DNA from 3 places in the Psychrobacillus sp. FSL W7-1457 genome. Region 3 is predicted to be linked to each of the others. Evidence: a T-box and tRNA genes for the amino acid it is inferred to sense, from the RefSeq annotation. Region 3 holds a T-box; the other regions hold tRNA genes.
The links. A T-box is a leader RNA that pairs with one kind of tRNA and senses whether it is charged. The one in region 3 lies ahead of argS (arginine--tRNA ligase), so its partner is inferred to be a tRNA-Arg.
Positions count from the first base shown of each region.

Region 1 (6,449 bases), 420 kb from region 3:
ACCACTGATACCAAAGGTATCAATCCACAGCTTCGGTGATTTGTTTAGCCCCGATACATTTTCGGCGCAGCGTCACTCGACCAGTGAGCTATTACGCACTCTTTAAATGATGGCTGCTTCTAAGCCAACATCCTGGTTGTCTAAGCAACGCCACATCCTTTTCCACTTAACAAATACTTTGGGACCTTAGCTGGTGGTCTGGGCTGTTTCCCTCTTGACTACGGATCTTATCACTCGCAGTCTGACTCCCAAACATAAATCATTGGCATTCGGAGTTTGTCTGAATTCGGTAACCCGGGATGGGCCCCTAGTCCAAACAGTGCTCTACCTCCAAGATTCTAACGTTTGAGGCTAGCCCTAAAGCTATTTCGGAGAGAACCAGCTATCTCCAGGTTCGATTGGAATTTCTCCGCTACCCACACCTCATCCCCGCACTTTTCAACGTGCGTGGGTTCGGACCTCCAGTAAGTGTTACCTCACCTTCATCCTGGACATGGGTAGATCACCTGGTTTCGGGTCTACGACCACATACTCATTCGCCCTATTCAGACTCGCTTTCGCTGCGGCTCCGTCTTCTCAACTTAACCTCGCATGTAATCGTAACTCGCCGGTTCATTCTACAAAAGGCACGCCATCACCCGTTAACGGGCTTTGACTATTTGTAGGCACACGGTTTCAGGGTCTATTTCACTCCCCTTCCGGGGTGCTTTTCACCTTTCCCTCACGGTACTGGTTCACTATCGGTCACTAGGTAGTATTTAGCCTTGGGAGATGGTCCTCCCGGATTCCGACGGAATTTCACGTGTTCCGCCGTACTCAGGATACACTCTGGAGGGAATGAACTTTTGACTACGGGGCTTTTACCCTATCCTGCGGACCTTTCCAGATCGCTTCGTCTAGCTCATTCTTTTGTAACTCCGTATAGAGTGTCCTACAACCCCAAGAGGCAAGCCTCTTGGTTTGGGCTCTTCCCGTTTCGCTCGCCGCTACTCAGGGAATCGAATTTTCTTTCTCTTCCTCCAGGTACTTAGATGTTTCAGTTCCCTGGGTGTGTCTCAGATGCGCTATGTATTCACGCAAATGTACTGCCCCATTACGGGCAGTGGGTTTCCCCATTCGGAAATCTTCGGATCGAAGCTCACTTACAGCTCCCCGAAGCATATCGGTGTTAGTGCCGTCCTTCATCGACTCCTAGTGCCAAGGCATCCACCGTGCGCCCTTATTAACTTAACCTAAAAGTTAAAAGTACTACACTTGCAATCACATAAGTGATCACAATTTGAATATCTTGCGTTTGTTTCTTTTTTTGATGTCGTTTTATCCAGTTTTCAAAGAACAAATTATTTCGTTGGTGGAGCCTAGCGGGATCGAACCGCTGACCTCCTGCGTGCAAGGCAGGCGCTCTCCCAGCTGAGCTAAGGCCCCGAAATAAAAAAAGGTATGGTGGGCCTAAATGGACTCGAACCATCGACCTCACGCTTATCAGGCGTGCGCTCTAACCAGCTGAGCTATAGGCCCTCTTTGAATTTCCATATCTATTAAAAATATTAATATACATGAACATTCAAAACTGAACTGCAAAACGTTAAGATACAGATAAAGATCTGTATTCCGAATATATCCTTAGAAAGGAGGTGATCCAGCCGCACCTTCCGATACGGCTACCTTGTTACGACTTCACCCCAATCATCTGTCCCACCTTCGGCGGCTGGCTCCCAAAAGGGTTACCCCACCGACTTCGGGTGTTACAAACTCTCGTGGTGTGACGGGCGGTGTGTACAAGGCCCGGGAACGTATTCACCGTGGCATGCTGATCCACGATTACTAGCGATTCCGGCTTCATGTAGGCGAGTTGCAGCCTACAATCCGAACTGAGAACGGTTTTATGGGATTTGCTCACCCTCGCGGGGTTGCGACCCTCTGTACCGTCCATTGTAGCACGTGTGTAGCCCAGGTCATAAGGGGCATGATGATTTGACGTCATCCCCACCTTCCTCCGGTTTATCACCGGCAGTCACCTTAGAGTGCCCAACTGAATGCTGGCAACTAAGATCAAGGGTTGCGCTCGTTGCGGGACTTAACCCAACATCTCACGACACGAGCTGACGACAACCATGCACCACCTGTCACCGCTGTCCCCGAAGGGAAAAGCCTATCTCTAGGCCGGTCAGCGGGATGTCAAGACCTGGTAAGGTTCTTCGCGTTGCTTCGAATTAAACCACATGCTCCACCGCTTGTGCGGGCCCCCGTCAATTCCTTTGAGTTTCAGTCTTGCGACCGTACTCCCCAGGCGGAGTGCTTAATGCGTTAGCTGCAGCACTAAGGGGCGGAAACCCCCTAACACTTAGCACTCATCGTTTACGGCGTGGACTACCAGGGTATCTAATCCTGTTTGCTCCCCACGCTTTCGCGCCTCAGCGTCAGTTACAGACCAGAAAGCCGCCTTCGCCACTGGTGTTCCTCCAAATCTCTACGCATTTCACCGCTACACTTGGAATTCCGCTTTCCTCTTCTGTACTCAAGTCCCCCAGTTTCCAATGACCCTCCACGGTTGAGCCGTGGGCTTTCACATCAGACTTAAAGGACCGCCTGCGCGCGCTTTACGCCCAATAATTCCGGACAACGCTTGCCACCTACGTATTACCGCGGCTGCTGGCACGTAGTTAGCCGTGGCTTTCTAATGAGGTACCGTCAAGGTACGAGCAGTTACTCTCGTACTTGTTCTTCCCTCACAACAGAGTTTTACGATCCGAAAACCTTCTTCACTCACGCGGCGTTGCTCCATCAGACTTTCGTCCATTGTGGAAGATTCCCTACTGCTGCCTCCCGTAGGAGTCTGGGCCGTGTCTCAGTCCCAGTGTGGCCGATCACCCTCTCAGGTCGGCTACGCATCGTCGCCTTGGTGAGCCGTTACCTCACCAACTAGCTAATGCGCCGCGGGCCCATCCTGTAGTGACAGCCGAAACCGTCTTTTAACATTTCCTCATGTGAGGTAATGGATTATTCGGTATTAGCCCCGGTTTCCCGGAGTTATCCCAATCTACAGGGCAGGTTGCCCACGTGTTACTCACCCGTCCGCCGCTAAATCAGAAGAAGCAAGCTTCTTCATCATCCGCTCGACTTGCATGTATTAGGCACGCCGCCAGCGTTCGTCCTGAGCCAGGATCAAACTCTCCATAATAGAGAACTTAAAAAGCTCATTTTGTTTTGCTGGCATCATCATTAAATGATGTCAAAAATTGTTTTGCGTCAATCAAGCCAAAGCTTGTTGATGCTGTATGTCTTAACGTTTTGCATGTTCAGTTTTCAATGTTCATGGTGGAGCCTAGCGGGATCGAACCGCTGACCTCCTGCGTGCAAGGCAGGCGCTCTCCCAGCTGAGCTAAGGCCCCAAAATAATAATAACTGGTCGGGAAGACAGGATTCGAACCTGCGACCCCTTGGTCCCAAACCAAGTGCTCTACCAAGCTGAGCTACTTCCCGTTATATGGCGCGCCCGGCAGGAGTCGAACCCACAACCTTCTGATCCGTAGTCAGACGCTCTATCCAATTGAGCTACGGGCGCTAATTATTCATAAAAGTGGTGCCGAGGACCGGAATCGAACCGGTACGGTAGTCACCTACCGCAGGATTTTAAGTCCTGTGCGTCTGCCAGTTCCGCCACCCCGGCACTTTAATGAATCTTTGGAGCGGAAGACGAGGTTCGAACTCGCGACCCCCACCTTGGCAAGGTGGTGTTCTACCACTGAACTACTTCCGCTCGGTTATTAAGTTAAATGGTGCGGGTGAAGGGAGTCGAACCCCCACGCCTTGCGGCGCTAGATCCTAAGTCTAGTGCGTCTGCCAGTTCCGCCACACCCGCATATTTATTTCACAAAAGTGAATGAGCCATGAAGGACTCGAACCTTCGACCCTCTGATTAAAAGTCAGATGCTCTACCAACTGAGCTAATGGCTCGGAAAATGGTGCCGGAGAAAGGACTTGAACCCTCAACCTACTGATTACAAGTCAGTTGCTCTACCAGTTGAGCTACTCCGGCAGGAGTAAAATTATGGTGGAGGATGACGGGCTCGAACCGCCGACCCTCTGCTTGTAAGGCAGATGCTCTCCCAGCTGAGCTAATCCTCCTGGGTAATATTTTTTTATTGCAAGCCCAGCGACGTCCTACTCTTGCAGGGGGAGACCCCCAACTACCATCGGCGCTGAAGAGCTTAACTTCCGTGTTCGGTATGGGAACGGGTGTGACCTCTTCGCCATCATCACTAGACTTGAATAATTATTGAAAGACAAGTTCTATTATATCAACTATGTAGATTATTACAAGCATTAATTTAATAAAAATTTATTCTTTCAAAACTGAATAAACTGACATCTTAGAAACAAACAATTTGGTTAAGTCCTCGATCGATTAGTATTCGTCAGCTGCACGTGTCGCCACGCTTCCACCCCGAACCTATCTACCTCATCGTCTTTGAGGGATCTTACTTACTTGCGTAATGGGAAATCTCATCTTGAGGGGGGCTTCGTGCTTAGATGCTTTCAGCACTTATCCCGTCCACACATAGCTACCCAGCGATGCCCTTGGCAGAACAACTGGTACACCAGCGGTGTGTCCATCCCGGTCCTCTCGTACTAAGGACAGCTCCTCTCAAATTTCCTACGCCCACGACGGATAGGGACCGAACTGTCTCACGACGTTCTGAACCCAGCTCGCGTACCGCTTTAATGGGCGAACAGCCCAACCCTTGGGACCGACTACAGCCCCAGGATGCGATGAGCCGACATCGAGGTGCCAAACCTCCCCGTCGATGTGGACTCTTGGGGGAGATAAGCCTGTTATCCCCGGGGTAGCTTTTATCCGTTGAGCGATGGCCCTTCCATGCGGAACCACCGGATCACTAAGCCCGTCTTTCGACCCTGCTCGACTTGTAGGTCTCGCAGTCAAGCTCCCTTCTGCCTTTACACTCTTCGAATGATTTCCAACCATTCTGAGGGAACCTTTGGGCGCCTCCGTTACACTTTAGGAGGCGACCGCCCCAGTCAAACTGCCCGCCTGACACTGTCTCCTACCCGGGTTACGGGTATGGGTTAGAATTTCAATACAACCAGGGTAGTATCCCACCGACGCCTCCTCCGAAGCTGGCGCTCCGGGCTCTAAGGCTCCTACCTATCCTGTACAAGTTGCACCAAAATTCAATATCAAGCTACAGTAAAGCTCCACGGGGTCTTTCCGTCCTGTCGCGGGTAACCTGCATCTTCACAGGTACTATAATTTCACCGAGTCTCTCGTTGAGACAGTGCCCAGATCGTTACGCCTTTCGTGCGGGTCGGAACTTACCCGACAAGGAATTTCGCTACCTTAGGACCGTTATAGTTACGGCCGCCGTTTACTGGGGCTTCAATTCGCACCTTCGCTTGCGCTAAGCACTCCTCTTAACCTTCCAGCACCGGGCAGGCGTCAGCCCCTATACTTCACCTTACGGTTTTGCAGAGACCTGTGTTTTTGCTAAACAGTCGCCTGGGCCTATTCACTGCGGCTCTTCTAGGCTATTCACCCAAAAGAGCACCCCTTCTCCCGAAGTTACGGGGTCATTTTGCCGAGTTCCTTAACGAGAGTTCTCTCGCTCACCTTAGGATTCTCTCCTCGACTACCTGTGTCGGTTTGCGGTACGGGCACCTCCCACCTCGTTAGAGGCTTTTCTTGGCAGTGTGAAATCAGGAACTCCGGACATACGTCCTTGCCATCACAGCTCAATGTTACAGAGTGCGGATTTGCCTACACTCACACCTCACTGCTTGGACGTGCATAACCAACAGCACGCTTACCCTATCCTACTGCGTCCCCCCATCACTCAAACGGTGGGGTGGTGGTACAGGAATATCAACCTGTTGTCCATCGTCTACGCCTATCGGCCTCGACTTAGGTCCCGACTAACCCTGAGCGGACGAGCCTTCCTCAGGAAACCTTAGTCATACGGTGGATGGGATTCTCACCCATCTTTCGCTACTCATACCGGCATTCTCACTTCTAAGCGCTCCACCAGTCCTTCCGGTCTGACTTCAACGCCCTTAGAACGCTCTCCTACCACTGATACCAAAGGTATCAATCCACAGCTTCGGTGATTTGTTTAGCCCCGATACATTTTCGGCGCAGCGTCACTCGACCAGTGAGCTATTACGCACTCTTTAAATGATGGCTGCTTCTAAGCCAACATCCTGGTTGTCTAAGCAACGCCACATCCTTTTCCACTTAACAAATACTTTGGGACCTTAGCTGGTGGTCTGGGCTGTTTCCCTCTTGACTACGGATCTTATCACTCGCAGTCTGACTCCCAAACATAAATCATTGGCATTCGGAGTTTGTCTGAATTCGGTAACCCGGGATGGGCCCCTAGTCCAAACAGTGCTCTACCTCCAAGATTCTAACGTTTGAGGCTAGCCCTAAAGCT
Region 1 covers NZ_CP151993.1:96,173-102,621, reverse strand. The annotation lists rRNA gene NSQ95_RS00545 (23S ribosomal RNA) at 1-1,233, opposite strand, end outside; tRNA gene NSQ95_RS00540 (tRNA-Ala) at 1,350-1,425, opposite strand; tRNA gene NSQ95_RS00535 (tRNA-Ile) at 1,442-1,518, opposite strand; rRNA gene NSQ95_RS00530 (16S ribosomal RNA) at 1,628-3,181, opposite strand; tRNA gene NSQ95_RS00525 (tRNA-Ala) at 3,317-3,392, opposite strand; tRNA gene NSQ95_RS00520 (tRNA-Pro) at 3,407-3,483, opposite strand; tRNA gene NSQ95_RS00515 (tRNA-Arg) at 3,489-3,565, opposite strand; tRNA gene NSQ95_RS00510 (tRNA-Leu) at 3,582-3,670, opposite strand; tRNA gene NSQ95_RS00505 (tRNA-Gly) at 3,686-3,760, opposite strand; tRNA gene NSQ95_RS00500 (tRNA-Leu) at 3,778-3,862, opposite strand; tRNA gene NSQ95_RS00495 (tRNA-Lys) at 3,885-3,957, opposite strand; tRNA gene NSQ95_RS00490 (tRNA-Thr) at 3,964-4,039, opposite strand; tRNA gene NSQ95_RS00485 (tRNA-Val) at 4,053-4,128, opposite strand; rRNA gene rrf (5S ribosomal RNA) at 4,152-4,267, opposite strand; rRNA gene NSQ95_RS00475 (23S ribosomal RNA) at 4,389-6,449, opposite strand, start outside.
Region 1: it has a tRNA-Arg gene. The T-box ahead of argS (arginine--tRNA ligase) is inferred to sense a tRNA for this amino acid. The anticodon was not compared.

Region 2 (6,449 bases), 140 kb from region 3:
TTACCCCACCGACTTCGGGTGTTACAAACTCTCGTGGTGTGACGGGCGGTGTGTACAAGGCCCGGGAACGTATTCACCGTGGCATGCTGATCCACGATTACTAGCGATTCCGGCTTCATGTAGGCGAGTTGCAGCCTACAATCCGAACTGAGAACGGTTTTATGGGATTTGCTCACCCTCGCGGGGTTGCGACCCTCTGTACCGTCCATTGTAGCACGTGTGTAGCCCAGGTCATAAGGGGCATGATGATTTGACGTCATCCCCACCTTCCTCCGGTTTATCACCGGCAGTCACCTTAGAGTGCCCAACTGAATGCTGGCAACTAAGATCAAGGGTTGCGCTCGTTGCGGGACTTAACCCAACATCTCACGACACGAGCTGACGACAACCATGCACCACCTGTCACCGCTGTCCCCGAAGGGAAAAGCCTATCTCTAGGCCGGTCAGCGGGATGTCAAGACCTGGTAAGGTTCTTCGCGTTGCTTCGAATTAAACCACATGCTCCACCGCTTGTGCGGGCCCCCGTCAATTCCTTTGAGTTTCAGTCTTGCGACCGTACTCCCCAGGCGGAGTGCTTAATGCGTTAGCTGCAGCACTAAGGGGCGGAAACCCCCTAACACTTAGCACTCATCGTTTACGGCGTGGACTACCAGGGTATCTAATCCTGTTTGCTCCCCACGCTTTCGCGCCTCAGCGTCAGTTACAGACCAGAAAGCCGCCTTCGCCACTGGTGTTCCTCCAAATCTCTACGCATTTCACCGCTACACTTGGAATTCCGCTTTCCTCTTCTGTACTCAAGTCCCCCAGTTTCCAATGACCCTCCACGGTTGAGCCGTGGGCTTTCACATCAGACTTAAAGGACCGCCTGCGCGCGCTTTACGCCCAATAATTCCGGACAACGCTTGCCACCTACGTATTACCGCGGCTGCTGGCACGTAGTTAGCCGTGGCTTTCTAATGAGGTACCGTCAAGGTACGAGCAGTTACTCTCGTACTTGTTCTTCCCTCACAACAGAGTTTTACGATCCGAAAACCTTCTTCACTCACGCGGCGTTGCTCCATCAGACTTTCGTCCATTGTGGAAGATTCCCTACTGCTGCCTCCCGTAGGAGTCTGGGCCGTGTCTCAGTCCCAGTGTGGCCGATCACCCTCTCAGGTCGGCTACGCATCGTCGCCTTGGTGAGCCGTTACCTCACCAACTAGCTAATGCGCCGCGGGCCCATCCTGTAGTGACAGCCGAAACCGTCTTTTAACATTTCCTCATGTGAGGTAATGGATTATTCGGTATTAGCCCCGGTTTCCCGGAGTTATCCCAATCTACAGGGCAGGTTGCCCACGTGTTACTCACCCGTCCGCCGCTAAATCAGAAGAAGCAAGCTTCTTCATCATCCGCTCGACTTGCATGTATTAGGCACGCCGCCAGCGTTCGTCCTGAGCCAGGATCAAACTCTCCATAATAGAGAACTTAAAAAGCTCATTTTGTTTTGCTGGCATCATCATTAAATGATGTCAAAAATTGTTTTGCGTCAATCAAGCCGAAGCTTGTTGATGCTGTATGTCTTAACGTTTTGCATGTTCAGTTTTCAATGTTCATGTATTACTTTAGTATAATTGGAGCGGGTGAAGAGAATCGAACTCTCATCATCAGCTTGGAAGGCTGAGGTTTTACCACTAAACTACACCCGCATATATAATATATTAAATAATTGTTTGTTTGGCGCGCCCGGCAGGAGTCGAACCCACAACCTTCTGATCCGTAGTCAGACGCTCTATCCAATTGAGCTACGGGCGCTTAGTAAAAGACAATGCTTGGTGCGGCCGAGAGGACTTGAACCTCCACGGGGTTAACCCCCACTAGGCCCTCAACCTAGCGCGTCTGCCGTTCCGCCACGACCGCGTAGTTATAAAATGGGAAGATATTTATTATAACTTACTCTCATGAGCTTGTCAACAATTATTGTAATATGATGAGCCATGAAGGACTCGAACCTTCGACCCTCTGATTAAAAGTCAGATGCTCTACCAACTGAGCTAATGGCTCACGAAACGAAATGGCTGGGGTACCTGGATTCGAACCAGGGCATGACGGAATCAAAATCCGTTGCCTTACCGCTTGGCTATACCCCAACATGGCGGTCCCGACCGGGATCGAACCGGCGATCTCCTGCGTGACAGGCAGGCATGTTAACCGCTACACCACGGGACCTATGTATCTTTAATTCAATTAAATGGTGACCCCTACGGGATTCGAACCCGTGTTACCGCCGTGAAAGGGCGGTGTCTTAACCGCTTGACCAAGGGGCCATTTAAAGATGGCTCCGAAGGTAGGACTCGAACCTACGACCAATCGGTTAACAGCCGATTGCTCTACCACTGAGCTACTTCGGAATAATTTATGTCGTTTTGTTCTACTCGACTTTTTCTATTATAGAGAGGGTTTGGACAAACGTCAACACTTTTCATCAAATTTCTTTCGTTTTTTTAAAAGAACTTAAATGCAGCTCCCCAAAACACTTGCCACACTTGAATTTCTGCGTATTTACTCGAATTTTCCGTCTATATAACAAACCACATTTTGCACACTCATACACATACAGTTTAGTATTTTTTTGATTTTTAGGCTCTACGAGTGTTGAGCAAAATCTAGGTGAATCTGTTTGTTTTAGAAGCTGACGAAAATCTGTATCTCTATGTTTATACCCTTTCCCTTCTATATGTAAGTGATAATGACATAGCTCATGCTTAATAACTCCAATTAATTCGTTCATTCCATGTTTCTCTAACACTAGAGGGTTTATTTCAATCATATGTGTTCTTAACATATACCTTCCGCCGGTACTGCGCAGTCTTTTATTGAAATAAGCTTTATGGTGAAACTTTCTTTTAAAAATCTGTATTGATATGCTACTTACTAATTCACTCAATTGTTCATCAGTCACTATACTCTCTCCTAGATATAAGAGCTTGTCCACTGATATTCATCAATGGACAACTCTGATTATTATTAGACTTGTTGTTCCGGTGGCAGCATCGTTAATGCAATTCTTCCTTTGTTCGCATCGAACTGTTCTACCCATACAGTAACGATATCCCCAAGGGAGACTACATCTAAAGGATGCTTTACAAATCCTTTTTTAAGCTTGGAGATGTGTACAAGTCCATCTTGTTTAACACCTATATCTACAAAGGCGCCGAAGTCAACTACATTTCGAACTGTACCTTGAAGCTCCATTCCTGCTTTTAGATCCTCTAATTTTAGTACATCTTTTTTAAGTAACGGCTGCGGGAAAGCTTCACGTGGATCTCTTGCTGGCTTAATCAATGCATCCAAAATATCCTTTAGCGTAATCTCACCAATCCCTAATTCTTTACTAGTTTCTTCTATAGAAATAGTTTTTAGTGCTTCTTCTGCTTCCTTAGAGCCTATTTGGCTTTTGGTTAGCCCTGCAATTTCAAGGACTTGTTCAGCTGCCTTATAGCTTTCCGGGTGAATTCCTGTTGCATCTAACGGATTTTTAGCGTCTGGAACACGTAGGAAACCAATTGCCTGTTCATATGTTTTAGCTCCAAGACGAGGGATTTTCTTAAGCTGAGCTCTTGAAGTGAAACGTCCTTGTTCGTTTCGCATGTTTACCACGTTCTCTGCTACCGTTTTAGAAAGGCCAGATACGTATTGAAGTAATGAAGCTGATGCTGTGTTTACATTTACGCCTACTTGGTTAACCGCAGTCTCTACTATAAAAGAAAGAGATTCCGACAGTTTCTTTTGTGACACATCATGCTGGTATTGTCCCACACCTACTGCCTTAGGATCTATTTTTACCAACTCCGCCAAAGGGTCTTGTAGTCTTCTAGCAATAGATACGGCACTTCGTTGCTCAACTTGAAGGTCGGGAAACTCGTTTCTTGCTGTTTCTGAAGCTGAGTATACCGAAGCACCTGCTTCATTGACAATTACATACGCTACTTCCCCTGTTACTTCCTTCAGGCAATCTACGATGAATTGTTCTGTTTCACGAGATGCCGTACCATTTCCAATCGCTATCAGAGAGATTGGATAATTCTTAAGATAAGAAAGAACTTTCTTTTTCGAGCCTTCTATATCCATTTTAGGTGCGTGAGGGTAAATGGCAGATACCTCTAATAGCTTACCTGTATCATCAACCACTGCAAGTTTACAGCCAGTACGGTAGGCCGGGTCCACTCCAAGTACCACTTTTCCCTTTAATGGTGGCTGAAGTAAGAGGTTACGTAGGTTTTCAGAAAAAATATGAATAGCCTGCGCTTCAGCTTTTTCTGTAAGCTCAGCGCGAATTTCTCTTTCTACGGAAGGTTGAATTAATCTCTTATATGAATCCTCTATCGCTAGCTTCACCTGTTCCACTGCTTCACTAGTAGTGTGATTTGGTATCCATTGTGCTTCCATTACTCTTAAAATTTTGTCCTGTGGTGTTTGTAGGCCAACTTTAAGAACATCCTCTTTTTCACCACGATTTAAGGCAAGAATTCGATGAGGCACTATTTTTTTCACTGGCTCTTCATATTCATAATACATTTCATAGACATTTTTTTCATCGAGCTCTGCTTTTTTCAAAGAGGATACAATTCTTCCATCGGTGCGTGTTAGGTTACGTATTTGCTCCCGTATTTTAGCATCATCTGCAAACTGTTCAGCTAATATATCACGAGCACCTTGAAGCGCCTCTTCAGTAGTCATCACCTCTAATTCTTCATTTACATAAGCCTCTGCTAGTGTTTGAATAGATTCTTTTGGGAATCCAAGTAGCTCCGTAGCTAAAGGTTCCAGCCCTTTTTCTTTTGCTATAGTAGCTTTCGTTCTACGTTTCTGTTTGTACGGTCTATACAGATCCTCTACTCGTTGAATGACAGTCGCATTTTGTATAGAAGCAGAAAGTTCTTCAGTAAGTTTTCCTTGTTCTTCTATTAATCGTAGAACTTCCTCTTTGCGTTGTTCGAGCTGTTGGATATAATGATAACGATCTTCTATTGCTTTTATTTGCACTTCATCTAACGAGCCTGTTTGTTCTTTACGATATCGAGCTATAAAAGGAACTGTGTTTCCTTCTTCTAATAATTTTATTACTTGCTCTGCTTGCGATGTTTTAGTGCCCGTCTCTTTGGATACGAGCTGAAGCATTTTCTTTAGTTCCAAAACAAACCCATCCTTTCTTTCTAACCTTATTTTAACATATACTGAACGCAGCAAAAAAGCTTACCCTTTAATTATGAGAGTAAGCTTCCTACAATGAATGTGGCGTCATCGCCATGTTCTATTTCTTTATAAACTGTTTCGTACAAACATTTAGTACCGCTAGATTCCTTAATAGTGGACTTTGGACTCTTCATCACTACTCCATCAGAATGCAAAAGGAACAAGTCATCTTTGGCACATGGGTATGTTTGTGTATTAATCTTTTGTTTACGTCCCGACAGATATCCCATTACTGGCAATGGATAAATCATTTTTCCTGTGGAGCGTTGGTACATATAAAACTTTATATTGCCTACACAGCTATAAGATATAGTTTGAGCTTTATAATCTATTTTCACAAGTGCAACGGCTGCTCCTCGTTTTTGTACCATAAGCTCATTGCATTTTAACAATAAGTTATCCAATGTCTCTTCAGGATATTGTTCTAAAATGTTTGGTATTACATCGGCTGATTCTTTTGCTATTGGACCGTTTCCTAATCCATCTGCAATTGCACAAAGCATAAAATCTTCATGCTTAGATACATAGTAAGTATCACCAGATTCCGCATTCCCTGTTTTTGCTTCCTGAAAGACTAGCAACTCGACTTTTTCATCTGAGTAGTTTATCAATTTACAATTCCACCTGACGATAATATTGCCTCTTGTAATTTCTTTATTGCTTTGCGTTGAATTCTCGATACGTGCATTTGCGAAATACCGAGACGGTCGCCTGTTTCTTTCTGACTCAGCTGCTCCATGTATGTAAGTAAAATTATCTCTTTTTCTCTTTCAGACAACACATTAAAAGCTTCGGCTACAAGTAAGCGCTGATCCGTTTTTTCAAACTCCCCGTCTGTCTGACCAATTACATCAAACAACGTTATAGTACTACCATCTGCATCGGATTCTAAGGAATGATCCATCGACAATGCTTGATAGCTTTTGCCCATTTCCATTGCTTCTAGAACATCTTCAACTTCTACATCAAGATAATCTGCAATTTCCGGTACTAAGGGAGATCTTTGAAACTCAGTTGTTAGCACTTCCACAGCCGATCTAATACGTGGACCTAATTCTTTAATTCTTCTTGGAACATGGACTGCCCAAGTCTTGTCTCTGAGAAATCTTTTTATTTCACCTATAATCGTCGGAATGGCAAAAGCTTCAAAGTTCTTACCAAAGGACGGATCGTATCTTCTAATGGCCCCTAATAGACCAAGCATACCTACTTGAACT
Region 2 covers NZ_CP151993.1:3,475,353-3,481,801, forward strand. The annotation lists rRNA gene NSQ95_RS16980 (16S ribosomal RNA) at 1-1,457, opposite strand, end outside; tRNA gene NSQ95_RS16985 (tRNA-Gly) at 1,612-1,685, opposite strand; tRNA gene NSQ95_RS16990 (tRNA-Arg) at 1,715-1,791, opposite strand; tRNA gene NSQ95_RS16995 (tRNA-Leu) at 1,810-1,896, opposite strand; tRNA gene NSQ95_RS17000 (tRNA-Lys) at 1,968-2,040, opposite strand; tRNA gene NSQ95_RS17005 (tRNA-Gln) at 2,052-2,126, opposite strand; tRNA gene NSQ95_RS17010 (tRNA-Asp) at 2,130-2,205, opposite strand; tRNA gene NSQ95_RS17015 (tRNA-Glu) at 2,229-2,303, opposite strand; tRNA gene NSQ95_RS17020 (tRNA-Asn) at 2,313-2,387, opposite strand; gene NSQ95_RS17025 (SprT family protein) at 2,462-2,938, opposite strand; gene NSQ95_RS17030 (Tex family protein) at 3,004-5,172, opposite strand; gene NSQ95_RS17035 (PP2C family serine/threonine-protein phosphatase) at 5,244-5,843, opposite strand; gene sigB (RNA polymerase sigma factor SigB) at 5,840-6,449, opposite strand, start outside.
Region 2: it has a tRNA-Arg gene. The T-box ahead of argS (arginine--tRNA ligase) is inferred to sense a tRNA for this amino acid. The anticodon was not compared.

Region 3 (6,449 bases):
AATAATCGACTTCTTTTTTTAGATCCTTTCGGGATTTACCACGAAGCTCACCAAAGAAGTAAAGCTGATCCTCTACTTTCATTGCAGGAAAAATCCCTCTTTCCTCGGGTAAATAGCCAAGAAGGTCTCGGTTAATATTGTTGATATTCGTACCATCCCATGTAATGGTTCCTTCTGTAGTTTCCTGTAAATCTAGTATCATACGAAAAGTCGTTGTTTTACCTGCGCCATTTTGGCCGATTAAGCCAAAGATTTCACCTTTTTCAATGGTAAAGGAAAGATGGTCTACTGCAGTGAAATTATGGTAACGCTTGGTTACTTCATTGATTACTAATGCCATACATATGCTCCATTCCTAAGTATTTTTACATAATACTTTATACGTGCAATTACATTAAACGTTTCAAAAAATTGTGAAACGTTTAGTATAGCCTTCCGTCTAATACATTGATAACAACAAAGGGGACGGTAAAAAATGAAAAAATTACGCTATCTTTATTTAAGCTTTATAGCCATTTGTCTTCTTCTCGCACCTACATTTGTATTAGCAAAGGAGGGGGAGAATTCCATGAATTCTAAATTAGAGAGGTTTACCGGAGTGGTTAAAGAAATCACTCATAAAGCGGACAATGTCATACTTACGGTAGAAACAGAGGAAAAAGAACCAATTGTCACTATTTTTACTATTTCAGATGAGACACTTTTATTTAACAGCGGTACCACGAAGGAAATTAAACAAAAGGATTTTGTTAAAGGACAACGAATAGAAGCCTATTATGACAAAACACAGCCTAGGATTATGATTTATCCTGCCCAAATCACTCCTGAGCTAATAATTGCGCATGATTCCAAAAATGTAGGCTTTGCTAAAGTGGGTATCTTTAATGATGAGTTAACAAGTGAAGACAATCAGCTGAAGCTTAACATTACTAAGGACACGCTTGTGGTTAATGAGCATGGAGAGAGTATTATACAAAAGAATTTTGCAGGTCATGAGCTAATTGTATTTTACAAGTCCACAACTAGAAGTATTCCTGCACAAGCAATACCATCCAAAGTAGTGGTCTTGGATGATGAAGAGCAGAATGCCAGCAACTTTATCAAGTTTACAGGAACCGTTAAGGAAGTTACTAAAGATAATAAAGAAGTGACCTTGACTGTAGAGTCAGACGATGATGAGACATTGGTATCTATGTTTGTATTGAATAAAGACGTTATAGCGCTTAACGATGCTTCAACCAAAGAAGTATCGATTGACTCGTTTCAAAAGGGAACTAAAGTGGATGCTTATTATGATAAAAATAAACCAATGATTTTAATCTATCCACCAAGAATCACGCCAGATATAATTGTTGCTCATGGAAAAAAGGGTAGCTTAGTAAAGGTGTCAAAATTCAATGAGGATTTTGTAAGCTTAGACAGAGAGCTTCATCTTCAAATTACCAATCAAACCAAATTAATGGACGAAAAGGGTAAGAAAATTAAACAAAAGGATTTAAAGGGTAAGGAGTTAATCGTATTCTATAGCGCTCCTAAGGGAGAACAGAAGCTTATAACTCCTTCTAAAATTATTGCAATAGACTATGTTGAACCTGCTGTAAAGGAGCTCAATCATCTAATAGAAGATAACCATTTTATCCACAATGGGGTTAAAATGATTCCTTTACGCCAAGTGGCTCAATACTTAGGGTATGAGGTCATATCTCATCCAAAACGAAATAGTATGTACTTAAAGCTTGGTAACGGTTCTTTTACCATAACACGTGGTGAGCTGAAGTATGGATATAATAAAAGTATAAGGGAATTCCAAGAGGCTCCTGTTTTGCACAACAAGCAGACCTATGTGTCTGAGGATATTTTAGAGTTATTGATACCTGAGTCGTGAGCGAAAGTCATCCTTGCTTTTAGAGAGGGATGGCTTTTGTTAGGATAAAAATAAAGAGGGGCGAAAAGTAAATGAATATACATAAAATAGATAGCAATTATCCAATGGATTTGTTGCTTTTAGCTGATCCTTCAGAGGAATTGGTGGAAGCCTATTTGGATAGAGGGCAATGTTATATAGCGAAAGATAGCGACGAAACAATTGGAGTTTATGTATTGCTACCCTTGGATGACGACACTATAGAGCTCAAAAATATAGCTGTGCATGAGCAATATCAAGGAAGAGGACTAGGAAAAGAATTGGTACTTCATGCAATTGAAAAATCCATGGAGCTTGGATATAAAATAATAGAGGTGGGAACGGGAAACTCTAGTTTAAACCAGCTGGCGCTCTATCAAAAGTGTGGTTTCCGAATCGTATCTGTGGATAGAGATTTCTTCACTATACATTATTCGGAAGAAATTGTGGAAAACGGAATTCCGTGTGTGGATATGATACGACTAGAAAAAAGATTATACACAGGAGGACTATAGAGCATTAGAGTTTATATCAACACTCTGGATTTCAAACGGGAGTCATCGCCCCGTTTGAAATCGCATAAAGCTATGCGTTATGTAGAAGCTTTAAGACTTTCTTTAACTCGGCAGCTTTAATTTGTCCGGGAGCGGAAGCAGAGAGAACTGAACCAAATGTAGCAGCTGAACCAAAAATCTCTCCAGCCATACGGCTAACGATACCTGCCTTAGCCATAGCCATCGTAATAATCGGACGGTCTGCATATGTAGAATACATTGTGTAGGTAGCATCCAAAAGGGTAAGGACGTCTGCGGGGCTACTAGGCATCACAGCTATTTTGGGGATATCTGCCCCTAGCTTTTGCATAGTTGTCATTCGTTCTATTATGACTTCTTTGGAAGGTGTCCCTTTAAAATCATGGCTTGACATTACCACAGAAATTTTAAAATCCTTAGCTAAAGCTACTATTTCCTCTACATCCTCTGAAAAAAGCTCTATATCCACTAAATCTATTTCTTTTGTTTGGATGACCTCACGCAAAAGCTGCTTATAATAGGTGCTCTCTATAACAGTAGAACCGCCCTCCTTATGACTTCTAAAGGTAAATAGAAGAGGAACCGGATACAAAAAATTACGTATATAGGAAAGGGTATCCTTGACCACTTCTATGTTTTCCACTCCTTGCAACAAATCTACTCTCCACTCCACTATATCTGGAGCGCTTTCTTTAACTAGTGGTAGCTCATTTAAAAGGAAGTCTTTATCTTTTCCTGTTAATGGAACAATGACCTTAGGAAGTCCTTCTCCAATATGAATATCCCGAATAGAAATAATTTTCATAAATATCTCCCATCATGCAACGTTTTACGTTATATTAACATAAAACATTACAAAGGGGATGGAAAAATGAGATTTCAAATCTATGAAAGTGCAGAGAATTTTTACGAGAAGGCAATACCTTTTTTAAAGGAAAATGAGGACAAATTTAGCTTGTTTCTAGGGGTGCTAGAAAGAATACGAGTAGGTGGATATGAAAACCCGCTAATGGCGACTATTGAAGAAGATGGAGAGTTAATTGCTCTTTTTCAAATGACTCCACCACATCCTCTAAATATTATTTTTGTGGATCCAAATAAAATAGAGGCATCAACTGATTTAGGTATAGAAGAAATCATACAACGAGGTATACATATTGACTCCATAATAAGTGTGAAAGAGTGGGCTATGCATTTTGCAGAGAAATGGGAAGAAAAAACCGGTCAACCCCACTCCCTGTTAATGGACCAAGGGCTATACCGATTAGATCAGGTGGATGATATGTTAGAAGCTAGTCCAGGCTCCTGGAGGCTTGCTAATGACAAAGACGCTCCACTAATCGAATCTTGGCTTAGCCAATTTGAAGGAGATACGGGACTTCCGAGAAGCGCTAAAGAAGATATAGCTCAAAGAGTGGAAGCTATGTTAAATGCTCGTGAGGTTTTTCTTTGGGAGGATGAAGGGGAAATCGTGTCCATGATGAAGAAGGCGAGACCTTCCGCGCATGGGGTGACTGTTTCTATGGTGTTTACTCCAAAAGAGAAACGACGAAAAGGATACGGCAGAACCATGGTGGCAGCCTGCAGCAAGGAGCTATTAAAGCAATATGACTTCTGCGTGCTATATACGGATATGCTAAACCCGACCTCCAACAAAATCTACCAAGAAATTGGTTATCAGAAGCTAATCGACTCCGTTCATTTGAAGCTAGGAAGTAAATAAGGTTGTATACACCAAATGTATATTGACATTAGGATTGCATTCCACTAAAATTAGTAAAAATTAATAGACAATTCAGTGATAAAGAGAGTATCCGAATGCAGTAATGCCAAGCGAGTCAGGGGAGGTGAGAGCCTGATGCAAAACTTTTCGGAGAAACGCACTTTGGAGAAGCTTTTTGAACTAAGAGTAGAAAAGACCGGGGAAGTCCTCGTTAATAACGTTAAAGCGGTCACAACGTGTGACAACTAGAGTGGTACCACGGGAATTTAAGCTCTCGTCTCTTCATAGAGGCGAGGGCTTTTTATATGAAGAAAAAATGTGGAGGCTGAATGTATATGGAATTAGTGAAGCAAATGGCTTTTTTGGTAGAATCTGTTTTAAAAGGTCTGTTAACAGTAGATGAGATAGAGAAGCTTTTTGAAAAGCCAAAGAACGAAGAATTAGGAGATGTAGCATTTCCTTGTTTTACACTAGCCAAAATATATAAAAAATACCCGCAGCTAATAGCTACTGAATTGGCAACTCAGTTAAAAGGCTCTCTTATTTTTAAGGTAGAAGCGGTAGGTGGCTACGTGAACATCTTCTATAACCAGCAAACCGTTGCTAAGCAAGTACTTAAGGAAATAATGGAAACCAAAACCCAATACGGCCAGCTGCCAATGAAGAACGAGAAAATTACGATAGATTTCTCCTCACCGAATATTGCTAAGCCCTTTTCTATGGGACATCTACGTTCTACGGTAATAGGAAATGCGCTTGCCAATATAGCAGAAAAGAACGGATACAAGACTATTCGTATTAACCATTTAGGAGATTGGGGAACTCAATTCGGTAAGTTAATCGTGGCCTATAAGCTATGGGGAGATAAGGAAAAAATAGAAGCCTCGCCGATAGAAGAGCTATTAAAGATTTACGTAAAGTTTCATGAATGGGCCGAAAAAGATGAATCTTTGAATGTGGAGGCAAGAGCTGCCTTCAAGAGTTTGGAGCAGGGGGATGAGGAGGCTAGAGAGCTTTGGAATTGGTTTAAGGAGGCCTCTCTCAAAGAGTTTCAAGGTATTTATGAACTATTAGGGATTGTATTTAGTTCCTTTAACGGTGAAGCATTCTATAACGATAAAATGGAACCTGTGGTTAAAGAGATAGAAGAAAAGGGCTTACTAACTGCATCTGACGGGGCACTAGTAGTGGAGCTCGAAGATATGCCACCATGTCTGATTAAGAAAACGGATGGAACTACCCTATATGCAACGAGAGATTTAGCGGCAGCCTTGTATCGCAAAAAAGAATATGATTTTGCAAAGTCATTTTATGTAGTGGGCAACGAGCAAACGCTTCATTTTAATCAGCTGTTCAGTGTGCTTCAAAAAATGGGCTATGAGTGGGCAAAGGACTGTCAGCACGTACCGTTTGGAATGATGCTGAAGGATGGCAAGAAGATGTCGACTCGTAAAGGGAAGGTGGTTTTATTGAAAGGAGTATTGGAAGAGGCGATTGAAGAGGCGAAGAATAGCATTAAGGAGAAAAATCCATCTCTTCCTAATAAAGAAGAGGTCGCAAAATCGGTTGGGGTAGGTGCAGTCATCTTCCATGATTTAAAAAATCATCGTATGAATGATGTAGAATTTTCACTAGAACAAATGCTTAACTTCGAAGGGGAAACTGGCCCGTATGTCCAGTATACGCACGCAAGAATTTGTTCGCTTCTTCAAAAGGGCTATTTTGATGCTAACAATGTAAGGCTGGAAGGGTTAGAAAAAGAGACTTGGCAAACGATTATGACACTTCAACGTTTTCCACAGGTTATACAGAAATCCTTTGAACAGGTAGATCCATCGCTTATAGCAAAATACTGCCTAACACTATCTCGCCACTTTAATAAATATTATGCACATACAAAAATCCTCGTTGATGACGAGACAAAGGTATCCAAACTGACACTTTGTTATGCGGTTGCGATAGTTTTAAAGGAAGGGTTGAGCTTACTGGGGATAGAAGCTCCGGAGCAGATGTAAAAAAAAGAGGACTGGTTATGGATACTCACTACCAGTCCTCTGTTATATTTATTTTAAATCAATAATGATGTCATCCATCTTAAATTGTTTTTGATCGGCTGTACTATCATTAGAGCGACCTCCCTCTTTTATAGAACCATCCTCATTATAATCAACTAAATCATAATCATATAATTCTACTTTAGGAGTAATTATGAGTTGGGTAGCCTTAGGATTAATCTTCTCGTAGATAGCACCCCATTTAATATTACGCTTAGCAGAGTTATAATCTCCTC
Region 3 covers NZ_CP151993.1:3,618,516-3,624,964, reverse strand. The annotation lists gene NSQ95_RS17760 (ABC transporter ATP-binding protein) at 1-340, opposite strand, end outside; gene NSQ95_RS17755 (stalk domain-containing protein) at 569-1,885, shown strand; gene NSQ95_RS17750 (GNAT family N-acetyltransferase) at 1,957-2,418, shown strand; gene aroD (type I 3-dehydroquinate dehydratase) at 2,489-3,241, opposite strand; gene NSQ95_RS17740 (GNAT family N-acetyltransferase) at 3,308-4,159, shown strand; T-box leader at 4,226-4,444, shown strand; gene argS (arginine--tRNA ligase) at 4,495-6,174, shown strand; gene NSQ95_RS17730 (DUF4179 domain-containing protein) at 6,223-6,449, opposite strand, start outside.